Tautonia rosea: one gene and its partner. The protein of the gene in region 1 interacts with the protein of each later gene in a pairwise test. Links are inferred from orthologs where the notes say so. Each region holds a gene or a part of one and is shown in the gene's direction. Other genes may lie near its edges.

Evidence for each region. Proteins that work in one complex are often made in the same cells at the same time.
Region 2: the proteins of dnaA (region 1) and dnaB interact in binary tests that used the Escherichia coli proteins (3 or more experiments, as listed by UniProt). The link is inferred for Tautonia rosea from one-to-one orthologs.

Annotation. Positions count from the first base shown.
Region 1 is NZ_JABBYO010000010.1:73,052-79,088, forward strand. Bases 1,321-4,201 are described here. They hold dnaA (chromosomal replication initiator protein DnaA), read left to right. Parts: upstream 1,321-1,975; coding sequence 1,976-3,427; downstream 3,428-4,201. Other genes in these bases: HG800_RS18015 (hypothetical protein), read left to right, coding at 1,453-1,689; HG800_RS18025 (glycosyltransferase family 2 protein), read left to right, coding at 3,717-4,201. Outside these bases: HG800_RS18000 (choice-of-anchor Q domain-containing protein), read left to right, coding at 1-150; HG800_RS18005 (NAD(P)H-hydrate epimerase), read right to left, coding at 90-770; HG800_RS18010 (FmdB family zinc ribbon protein), read left to right, coding at 916-1,227; more of HG800_RS18025, read left to right, coding at 4,202-5,528; HG800_RS18030 (glycosyltransferase family 4 protein), read left to right, coding at 5,519-6,037. UniProt on the Escherichia coli protein: Plays an essential in the initiation and regulation of chromosomal replication. Binds in an ATP-dependent fashion to the origin of replication (oriC) to initiate formation of the DNA replication initiation complex once per cell cycle.
Region 2 is NZ_JABBYO010000003.1:318,562-321,415, forward strand. It holds dnaB (replicative DNA helicase), read left to right. Parts: upstream 1-633; coding sequence 634-2,076; downstream 2,077-2,854. Other genes in the region: rplI (50S ribosomal protein L9), read left to right, coding at 1-351; HG800_RS06690 (hypothetical protein), read right to left, coding at 2,143-2,556; HG800_RS06695 (hypothetical protein), read right to left, coding at 2,556-2,854. UniProt on the Escherichia coli protein: The main replicative DNA helicase, it participates in initiation and elongation during chromosome replication. Travels ahead of the DNA replisome, separating dsDNA into templates for DNA synthesis.

The DNA of each region.
Region 1 (6,037 bases):
GCGGCGCTGGCTCGAGAGCTTCAGCAGTCGTTAAGCTCGGCCGTCGAGCCGGCCCGATCGTTGCATCCGAGCGTGGCTCGGGTGCTCGATCAACTTCGTGATCGGAACGGGTCGAGCAGCAGTCCGGGCACGCCGATCTCGACGACCTGAACGGTGCCGGTCCAGTCGGAGGCCCCCGGCGCGTCGAAGCCGCGCTTGCGGGCGACAAAGCTGGTCGTCACCTGAGCCCGGACGGCAACGCCGAGGGGCTGACCGGTGTCGCAGTCGAGCCCCGAGGGAAGGTCGAGCGCGAGTACCGGTTTTGCCGAGGCGTTGACCGTTTCGATCATGTCGCGGAGCAAGCCCTCGACCGCCCGGGTCAGGCCGGTCCCGAGCAGGCCGTCGACGACCCAGTCGGCCCAGGACAGCTCGGTGGCGAGGTCGTTTGTATCGGTCAAGGTGCGTTGATCGAACCCGGCGCGGTGGAGGATGGCGTGCTGGGCGGCGGGGTCGCCCCGGAGCTGGTCGGCGGAGACGGTCCATCGGACGCGGACGGGCCATCCCCAGGCGTCGAGGTGTCGGGCGACGACCGCGCCGTCTCCGCCGTTGTTGCCTGGTCCGCAGAGGATGAGCACGGGCCTCGGCTCGGGTCCGGCGGCGTCTCGGAGGCAAGCGGCGGCCCCTCGGCCGGCGTTCTCCATCAGGACGAGGGTGGGCAGACCCAGCTCGTCGGCGGCCCGGAGGTCGATGCTGCGAACCTCGTCGCGCGAGAGGGGGCGCAGGGTGGGCATGGCGTCGTCTCCTCGACCGAAAGGGAGCGACCGGGACGAGACGGGACCTTGCGTTGACGGCCCGGCAACCTCGGCCTCTATAATACCGACATGCCCTCCGATCCGACGACCGACAGCTCGTCATCTCGAATGGATCGGGCCGGTGATGCGATCGACGCAGACCCGCAAACGACGATTTGATCCGATCCGCCTGGAGCCCCTGACGACCATGCCCTTATACGAATACCACTGCGAGACCTGTGATCGAGACTTCGAGGCGCTTGTTCGATCGGCGAGCGACTCGCCCAAGTGCCCGTCGTGCGGGAGCGTGGAACTGACGAAGCAGTTCAGCGTGCCGGCCTCGGCCCGGTCGAGCGGCGCGGCCTCCTCGTCCCTTCCGGTCTGCGACGCCCCGATGCCCGCCGGAGGCTGCGGCGCCATGGGCTGCGGCGGCGGCTTCTGCGCGATGGATAACTGATCGAGCAGGCCACCGGCGCTGCCTCGCTGGCCAACCCGCTCGAAAAAAATCAAGACGACAGGTGGCGGTGCGCGCCCTAAGGTTGATTCAAGTCAACGGGGCGCGATGCGGCGTTGCCCGGGTCGATGATGATGCCAATCTCCTCCGGCGATCGAGGCGGGAGGGGCCGGGATCGCCGTCCGTCCGCCCGTTCGAAGCGTTGATCGCTTCGAGAAGGGAAGTCTCATGGCCCTCTGGTTGGGTTGGTTCCTGGACGTCCGATTGCACCTGACCCTGCTTGTGGCGTTCCTGTTCGCGACGCTTCTGAGTGAGCCGTCGAAGCCCTGGCCGGAGCGCCCCTGGAGGGCCGAGCGCCTGGTGCAGCGTCAGCAGGAGTATGAGCGTTCGCTGGCGTTGGCCGCCCCCGGCACCTCGCACGACGAATCGCTCAGGTTGGCGTCGGGCTCAACCGAGGCGCCGTGAGAGCGCCCGGATCGCGCCAGCCGGACCTGTGGAAGGGCCGTGCCGTAACTTGGCGCGAGCGTTCCACTTCCTATTCGCGCCAGGTGGCGCCAGCGCCCCTCGAAGCTGATTGACTTCGGATCGATTGGGGCGCATATCCCCCTAGGTTCGTCGTGCCGTCCTTGAAGATCGGGCAGGCCGATGGGCGATCATTGCCTAGATGATCGTCGTGTCTGGGCCGATCGGTCGTCTCAAGGGCGATTCGGCGCGTGGTGCACTCCGCGGATGAGGGGGGGAGAGGTCGATCATGGTCGATCGGCGGTTCGAGCATGAGCCGGCCTTGCGGGCGGCGGTGGCGGAGCGAGTCGGCGAGTCTCGCTTCGGTCTCTGGTTCGGCGACGAGGTCCGGCTCGGCGTCGAGGGGGACTGCCTGACCGTTGGCGTCCCGAATCGGTTTTTCCGGGACTGGATCCGGGGCAAGTACGCTCGCGAGCTTTCGGCCGTAGGGGAGCAAGTTGCCGGCCGTCGCCTGGATTTAGCCTTCGAAGTGGCCGATGAGCTGGAGCCGGGGGTCGGCGAGGTCGCTCCTGCCCCTCCCGACCGCTCTCAGCCGGATGACCGTCGCCGGGGGCCTTCGGTGCCGTTGCCTTCGTCGACCCCCTCGGCTCCGGTCGATCAGCCCGCGCCGAGGCCCCCGGTCGATCACCCCCGGTCGCGTCGGGCAAGGGCCCTCCGAAGGCTTGATCAGTTCGTGCCCGGACCCGGGAGCCGTCTGGCCCTGGCTGCCTGCATCGAGATGGCGGAGTCGCCGGGCTCGGCGTTCAACCCGCTCGTGATCCACGGTGGGATTGGCCTGGGCAAGACGCACCTCCTTGAGGGAGTGGCCGATTCGATCGCGCGGCGGCACCCCGGCATGAGGGTGGTCCATCAGACGGCCGAGGCGTTCACCAACAGCTTCCTCGAAGCGATGCGAGCCGGAACGCTCAACGCCTTTCGCTCCCGCTACCGCAGTGCCGAGGTGTTGATTCTCGACGATGTGCACTTCTTGACCTCGAAGCGAGCGACGCAGGATGAGTTCCAGCACACTTTTGACGCGCTAGTGTCCTCGGGAGCCTCGGTGGTGCTGGCCAGCGATCAGCATCCGAGGCTCATTCCGAAGCTCTCCGACGAGCTGGCAACTCGGTTGCTCGGCGGCATGGTGGTGAAGCTGGACGCCCCCGATCCAACCACCCGGCGCGCCTTGCTGAACGCAAAGGCCGCCGCGCGGGGCATTGAGCTGCCCGAAGCGGTGGCCTCGTACATCGCCGAGCACCTTCGGACGAGTGTCCGAGAACTGGAAGGGGCCTTGCACAGCGTGCTGGCTCACGCCACCTTGACCGGCAAGCGGCTCGACCTGAACCTGGCGAAATCGGCCCTCCGCGACACGATCCGCCACACGGCGCAGGCGGTCGCTCTGCGCGACATCGAACGGGCCGTGGCCTCGTTGTTCGACCTGCCGCCCGATGCCTTGAAGTCCGACGGCCGATCCCGAGCCGTCACCCATCCCCGCATGCTCGCCATGTACCTGGCCCGCAAGCACACCGGGGCGGCCTACAGTGAGATTGGCCGTTACTTTGGCGGCCGCAATCATTCGACGGTCATCTCGGCCGAGAAAAAGGTCCGCGCCTGGCTTCAGGACGAGCAGCGACAGTCGTTGCTGGCCGGCTTCGAGACGATGGGACAGATCCTTTCAGCCGTCGAGCGAGCGCTGGGGACCTGACGCGGGGCTGAGCCCTCCCCTCGGGGCCGGGTCGAGGGGGGCGGCGAAGGCTTGGGCGATGGTCCAAGCCCTTCATGGATCGCCGTATGGAGATGGATGCAAGTTCGGGCGCCCGCCGTAGTAACGCCAGAAAAAGCGGGGGAAACGCCGGAGACGGCTCGATTGGCGTTGCCCCTGTCCGGTCCTCCAAGTATAGTCCGCCGTCGCCTCACTCGATTGGGTCGGTGTGTTCCGTAATGAGACACTGCCGACAGAGCCGAGTGCGATTTGCTCACGGAGGAGCCGGACTATGGGAGCGTTGGCAGCGGCGCAAATCGGCCGTGAACAGCCGGTTCGCGTGCATCGTCCTGAGGAGCGTGCGTTACTGGACGTTCCTCTCCGAGCGGCGATCGCAGCGAATACCGCCGAGGCAAGCATCCTCTGGACCGAGATCCTGGGCGCGTTCTTTGACCGGCAGGCGGCGGTTCGGCTCGTCCGAGAGACCAATCAACGCGTTCACAACCGCTGGAGGCCGAAGCTTGCGCTGGTCCTCCCTGCGGATTTCTCGGTCGATCGACCCTCGCATCAAGCCGATCTGACCGTGGCGCTCGAAGTGCTGGCGGCAACCGTCACGCAGTACAATCTTGAAGTCATCAGCAACAGTCCCGAGGCGTCTCGCCTGTTCGCCGAGGTTCGACCGTATTCGGCCGAGGCCGTGGCCGGCTCTGTCGGCGCCCTGGTGATCGGCTCCAACGCCCTGAACGACGAGGTCGCGGCCATTCGGCCAAGCCGTCGTGTGGCAGCCGACCCCTGCGCCTTCCGAACTGAGGCCCATCGGATCGTCTTCGAGCAAGGGGGGCTCGATTGGCCCTTCGAACCTGCCGATGATGCCGAGGTGATCGGGGCGATTCCGCCAGACGTTTCCGCGTTCGTGGATGAGAACGACGAGGTCCCGGCCTTCCTCGATGCGCTCCGGAGGCTCGCAACGGCGGGATTGGCGCTGCGGATCACGCTCTCGGCCCGATCGGATCATGCCTTCGCCGAATCCGTTCGAGCCGCCCTGGCTGACGTTCCTCAGATCGAGGTCGGGCCGGCTCCGGTCCGGACCTCGGAGTCCGAGTCCGAGCCCCTCGGTTTTGTCCTGAGCAACGAGCCGATCGCGCTGTTGACCCGGCGCGATTCGAGCCGACCGGCGTTTCTCTTCCACGAAGGGCGGTTTCACTGGGTTGACGCGGAAGGGCTCTCTCGGTCTTCGCTATACCTGCACCGTGGCGAGGAGCAGCACGAGGGGACCCTGCTCGGCACCTGGTTGGAGCCCTGCGCCGACCGGTCGAGAGACCGCACCGGCGTAACAGTGACCCAGACGACTTCCGAACCACTGGTCAGCATCGTCGTTCCGGTCTACGACCGAACGACCGAGCTGATTCGCCTGGCCTCGTCGATCTTCAATCAGTCGTATCCGTGGATCGAGGTGGTTTTTGTCAGCAACGGCAGCCCCCCCGAGACGCTCGAAGCCCTTCGGCTGGCCGAGGGGCACCTGATGAAGCACCGCTTCCGGGTCCGGATCATCGAGATTCCCGAGCCTTGCGGCTCGGCCACGATCCCGAGGGACGTCGGAATCCGCTCGGCCTCGGGGGACCTGATCTGCGTGCTCGACTCGGATGACTGGCTGGAGCCTGGATTCTTCCACTTCCTGACAGTCCCGGGCGGCTCCTGGCGAGACGACACGATCGTGTACCCGAAGAAGGTCTTCCGGGACTTCGGCCGAACGATGCGAGAGGGATTCCCCTGGAATACCCCGCTCGCCGGACCGGGAACCGTCGAATCGCAGACCCTTCCGGCGACGCTCCGGAAGCTGGGGAACTTCCTCTGCAATTCGGGGGTCTGCTTCTCGAAGGCGCTGTTTCAGCGGGCCGGAGGGATCGATCATCGCCTGCACTACGGCGAGGACCTGTACCTCTGGTGGCGGATGGCCCTGGCCGGGGCTCGGGCCGAAGGGCATGACGGTCTGGTGAACATCGCCCTTCATCCGGGGAACAACGAGCTGGCTGTGGGAGAGGATGGCCGGCTCGGGGAGGCCGTCGAGCTAGCATGCGATCGGGGGCAAAGCCAATGGCTGTGAGACGAATCGGCATCGCCTTGCCGCTGCTCGGGATCTCCGGCGGCATCAATATCGTGCTCAACTGGGGGGTGATCCTGGCCAAGGCCGGGTACGGAATTGACCTGATCTTGCCTCCGACGGAAACCGAGGGGACGATTCCGTTCCTGAGCGAGCAGGATCGTCGGCATTTCCGGATCGTCTCGCTGCCCGAGGCCAGGCGACAGCATTACCACACGGTGATGGCCACCTGGTGGGCCTGCATCCCCTGGATGGCCGACCTCGACGCCGATCACTACGCCTGGTTCATGCAGGCCGTCGAGGGGCAGTTTGCCGAGCCGAACTCGGACGCGCAGCAGAAGTTCGACGAGATTGTCTCCAGCCAGATGAACGTCATCACGACGGCTCACTGGCTGCGGCGGCACATCGAGCGGCACTACTCGGTCGAGCCGAAGCAGACCTTCTGCGTCTTGAGCGGGCTTGACAAGACCCTCTGGCGGCCGATGGCTCGCGTCCCCCTGGGCCGAGGCCGC
Region 2 (2,854 bases), on another replicon or contig:
CCGCACAACCTGCGGATTGTTGAGAAACACCGCTCCCGGCTCAAGGCCCTGGAAGAGGCCAAGCGTTCCGACCTTCAGAACCTTGCTGCTCAACTCTCCCAGCGCTCGATCACCATCGAGGCCAACGCCAACGAGGAAGGCCACCTCTACGGCTCGGTCAACGCCCAGCAGATTGCCGCCGCCCTGGCGACCGATGGGGTCCAGATCGATGCCGAGAACGTCCGAATCGAGGGCCCGCTGAAGGAACTCGGCTTCTACAGCATCCCGATCCATCTGGGGATGGAGATCACCGGCGAGGTCAAGCTCTGGGTGGTCCCGACCCACGTCGAAGGGGACGAGGCAGGGGCCTGACCCCTGTGTTTGCCCTGGCAGAATCATTGCTCCAGGCAGGATCGTAACGATCACAAGGGCGTCAGTGGACCAGTCCTGGGTCTGGGACGCCCCTTTTCCTTCGTGTTGGTCCCCTGATCCGGCCGATCAAGAATACTGGTTGACGGCCGGCCGAACCGCAGCCTCCCTTACGTTTCGACAGAGCCATGGATTCGGCCCTGCGGCGATCGCCCGCTCTTGGCTTGATCCGCGAGGGGTCGGCCCGGCCATTCGCCGCCCGCGATCGGTCGGAGCTGCCTGCTGATGTCCCCCTACGCCAATGGTCACGGCAACGGTCATCATTCCCGAAACGCAGCCACGTCGTCGGCTCCGCCCGACGACCGTCTGCCCCCTCAGAACCTTGAAGCCGAGCGTGGCGTGCTCGGCTCCATCTTGCTCGACAACGAAGTCCTCCACGATGTCGTGCCGCTACTCCGGCCCGAGGACTTCTACCGCGATGCCCATCAGACGCTCTACACCGTCATCCGCGAACTGTACGACCTCGGTCGACCCGTCGATACCCTGCTCCTCGCCGAGGAACTCCAGCGCCGCGAACAATACGATCGCCTCGGCGGCGACGAGCTGATTGGTTCGATCATCAACAGCGTTCCCCACGCCGCCAACGCCCTGCACTACGCGGTCATCGTCCGAGAAAAGTCGGTCCTCCGCCAGCTCATCGGCGGCGCCCACGAGATCCTCAAGGATAGCTACGACAGCATCAAGTCGGCCGACGAGGTGCTCCAGAACGCCGAACGCCAGGTCTTCCGGATCGCCGAGGAGCAGGCCACCGGCGAGACCGTCGACCTGCAGGACATCGTCACCGAGGCCATGGACCGGATCGCCTTGCGGTCCGAGTCGCGGCACCCGATCACCGGAACCGCCAGCGGCCTGCTCGACCTCGACGACATTACGACTGGTTTCCAGGGCTCTCAGCTCATCATCCTCGCCGCCCGCCCGAGTATGGGTAAAACGGCCATTGCTTTGAATATCTGTGAGAACGTTGCCCTGACCCAGAACAAGGCCGTCCTCTTCGTCTCGCTCGAAATGGGCAAGCTGGAGATCGCCGACCGAATGCTCGGCGCCCGGGCCAAGGTCGATGGCCACAAGCTCCGCACCGGCCAGGGCCTCAACCAGCGTGACATGACCATGCTCGGCCGAGCCTATGACGAACTCCGGGCCGGTGCTCCCGTCCTGATCGACGACACCCCTACCCGCAACATGCTCCAGATCACGGCCAACGCCCGCCGGATCAAGCTTCGCCAGGCCAAGACCAGCCAGGACCTCGGCCTGATCATGGTCGACTACATCCAGCTGATCGAGCCCGACTCGGGCGAAGGGCGCGACAGCCGACAGGAGCAGATTGCCAAGATCAGCCGCCGTCTCAAGACGCTCGCCCGAGAGCTGAACGTCCCCGTCGTCGCCCTTTCGCAGCTCAACCGAGGCGTCGAAAACCGCGAGGACCGCCGCCCCCGCATGGCCGACCTTCGCGAGTCGGGGGCGATTGAGCAGGACGCTGACCTTGTCCTCCTCCTGCACCGCCCTGAATACTACGATCCGAACGATCAGCCCGGTATTGCCGAGCTGATCGTCGCCAAGAACCGAAACGGCCGCACCGATACCGTGAAGCTCACCTTCCTCAAGAACTTCATGCGTTTCGAGAACCTCGCCGCCGTCGCCGACGGCCCGATCGATGCCGGAACCTTCTGACCCCGATCGTGCTTCGTTCGATCCGGCGACGCCCCGGGCCTCGGAACTGGGGTGTCGCCGATCGACTCATGGGCGGCATCGAGCAATTGCCTCATCCGTGCTGATCGAGGCCGACCGGAACGCCAGCCCGTGCATCTCCCGCACGAACTGGTTGTTCGAGTCGCCCGTGTCACCCGACCAATCGACCAGGCGGCCGTTCGTGTCAAAGACGCAGACCGGAGGGCCGGAGACGATCGGCCCCCGGGGCCTCCCCACCCAGACGACATACGGCATCCCTTCGTGCTCGACCGCCGCGAAGCAATACGTCTCGGGCAGAGCGGCGATCAGGTCGTCGATCGTCTCCATCCCCTCGGGAGGCATGAACTGCTTCCAGGGGGGGCCGATGATCAGCAGGCCGAGAATCCCGAGCATCACGGCCGTGATGCCCCATTCGATCAGCCGTTGACGCCTGGTCGGCTTTGGACGGGGATCCTTCCTCATCAGTCGTCGCCCCGGGGAACTGATACGATCCGATCAAAAAACTCGAAGGTGTCCGGTAATGCAACCTGGACAATGACCAAATGCTCGATGTGGGGGTACTCCCGGTATTCAACCTGCTCCGACCCGATCGCTTCGAGGTCGTTCTGGAGTTTCCGGGCCGATCTTATCATGAAATCCTGATCACCAATGCCGATGAGCACAGGAATACGAGTAAGCCCCGGTACGTCGGCAACGGCTCCCCCACCACCGAGTGCGACCGCCCCTGCGTAGCGATTGGGCTCGCGAACAAGCGCATCGA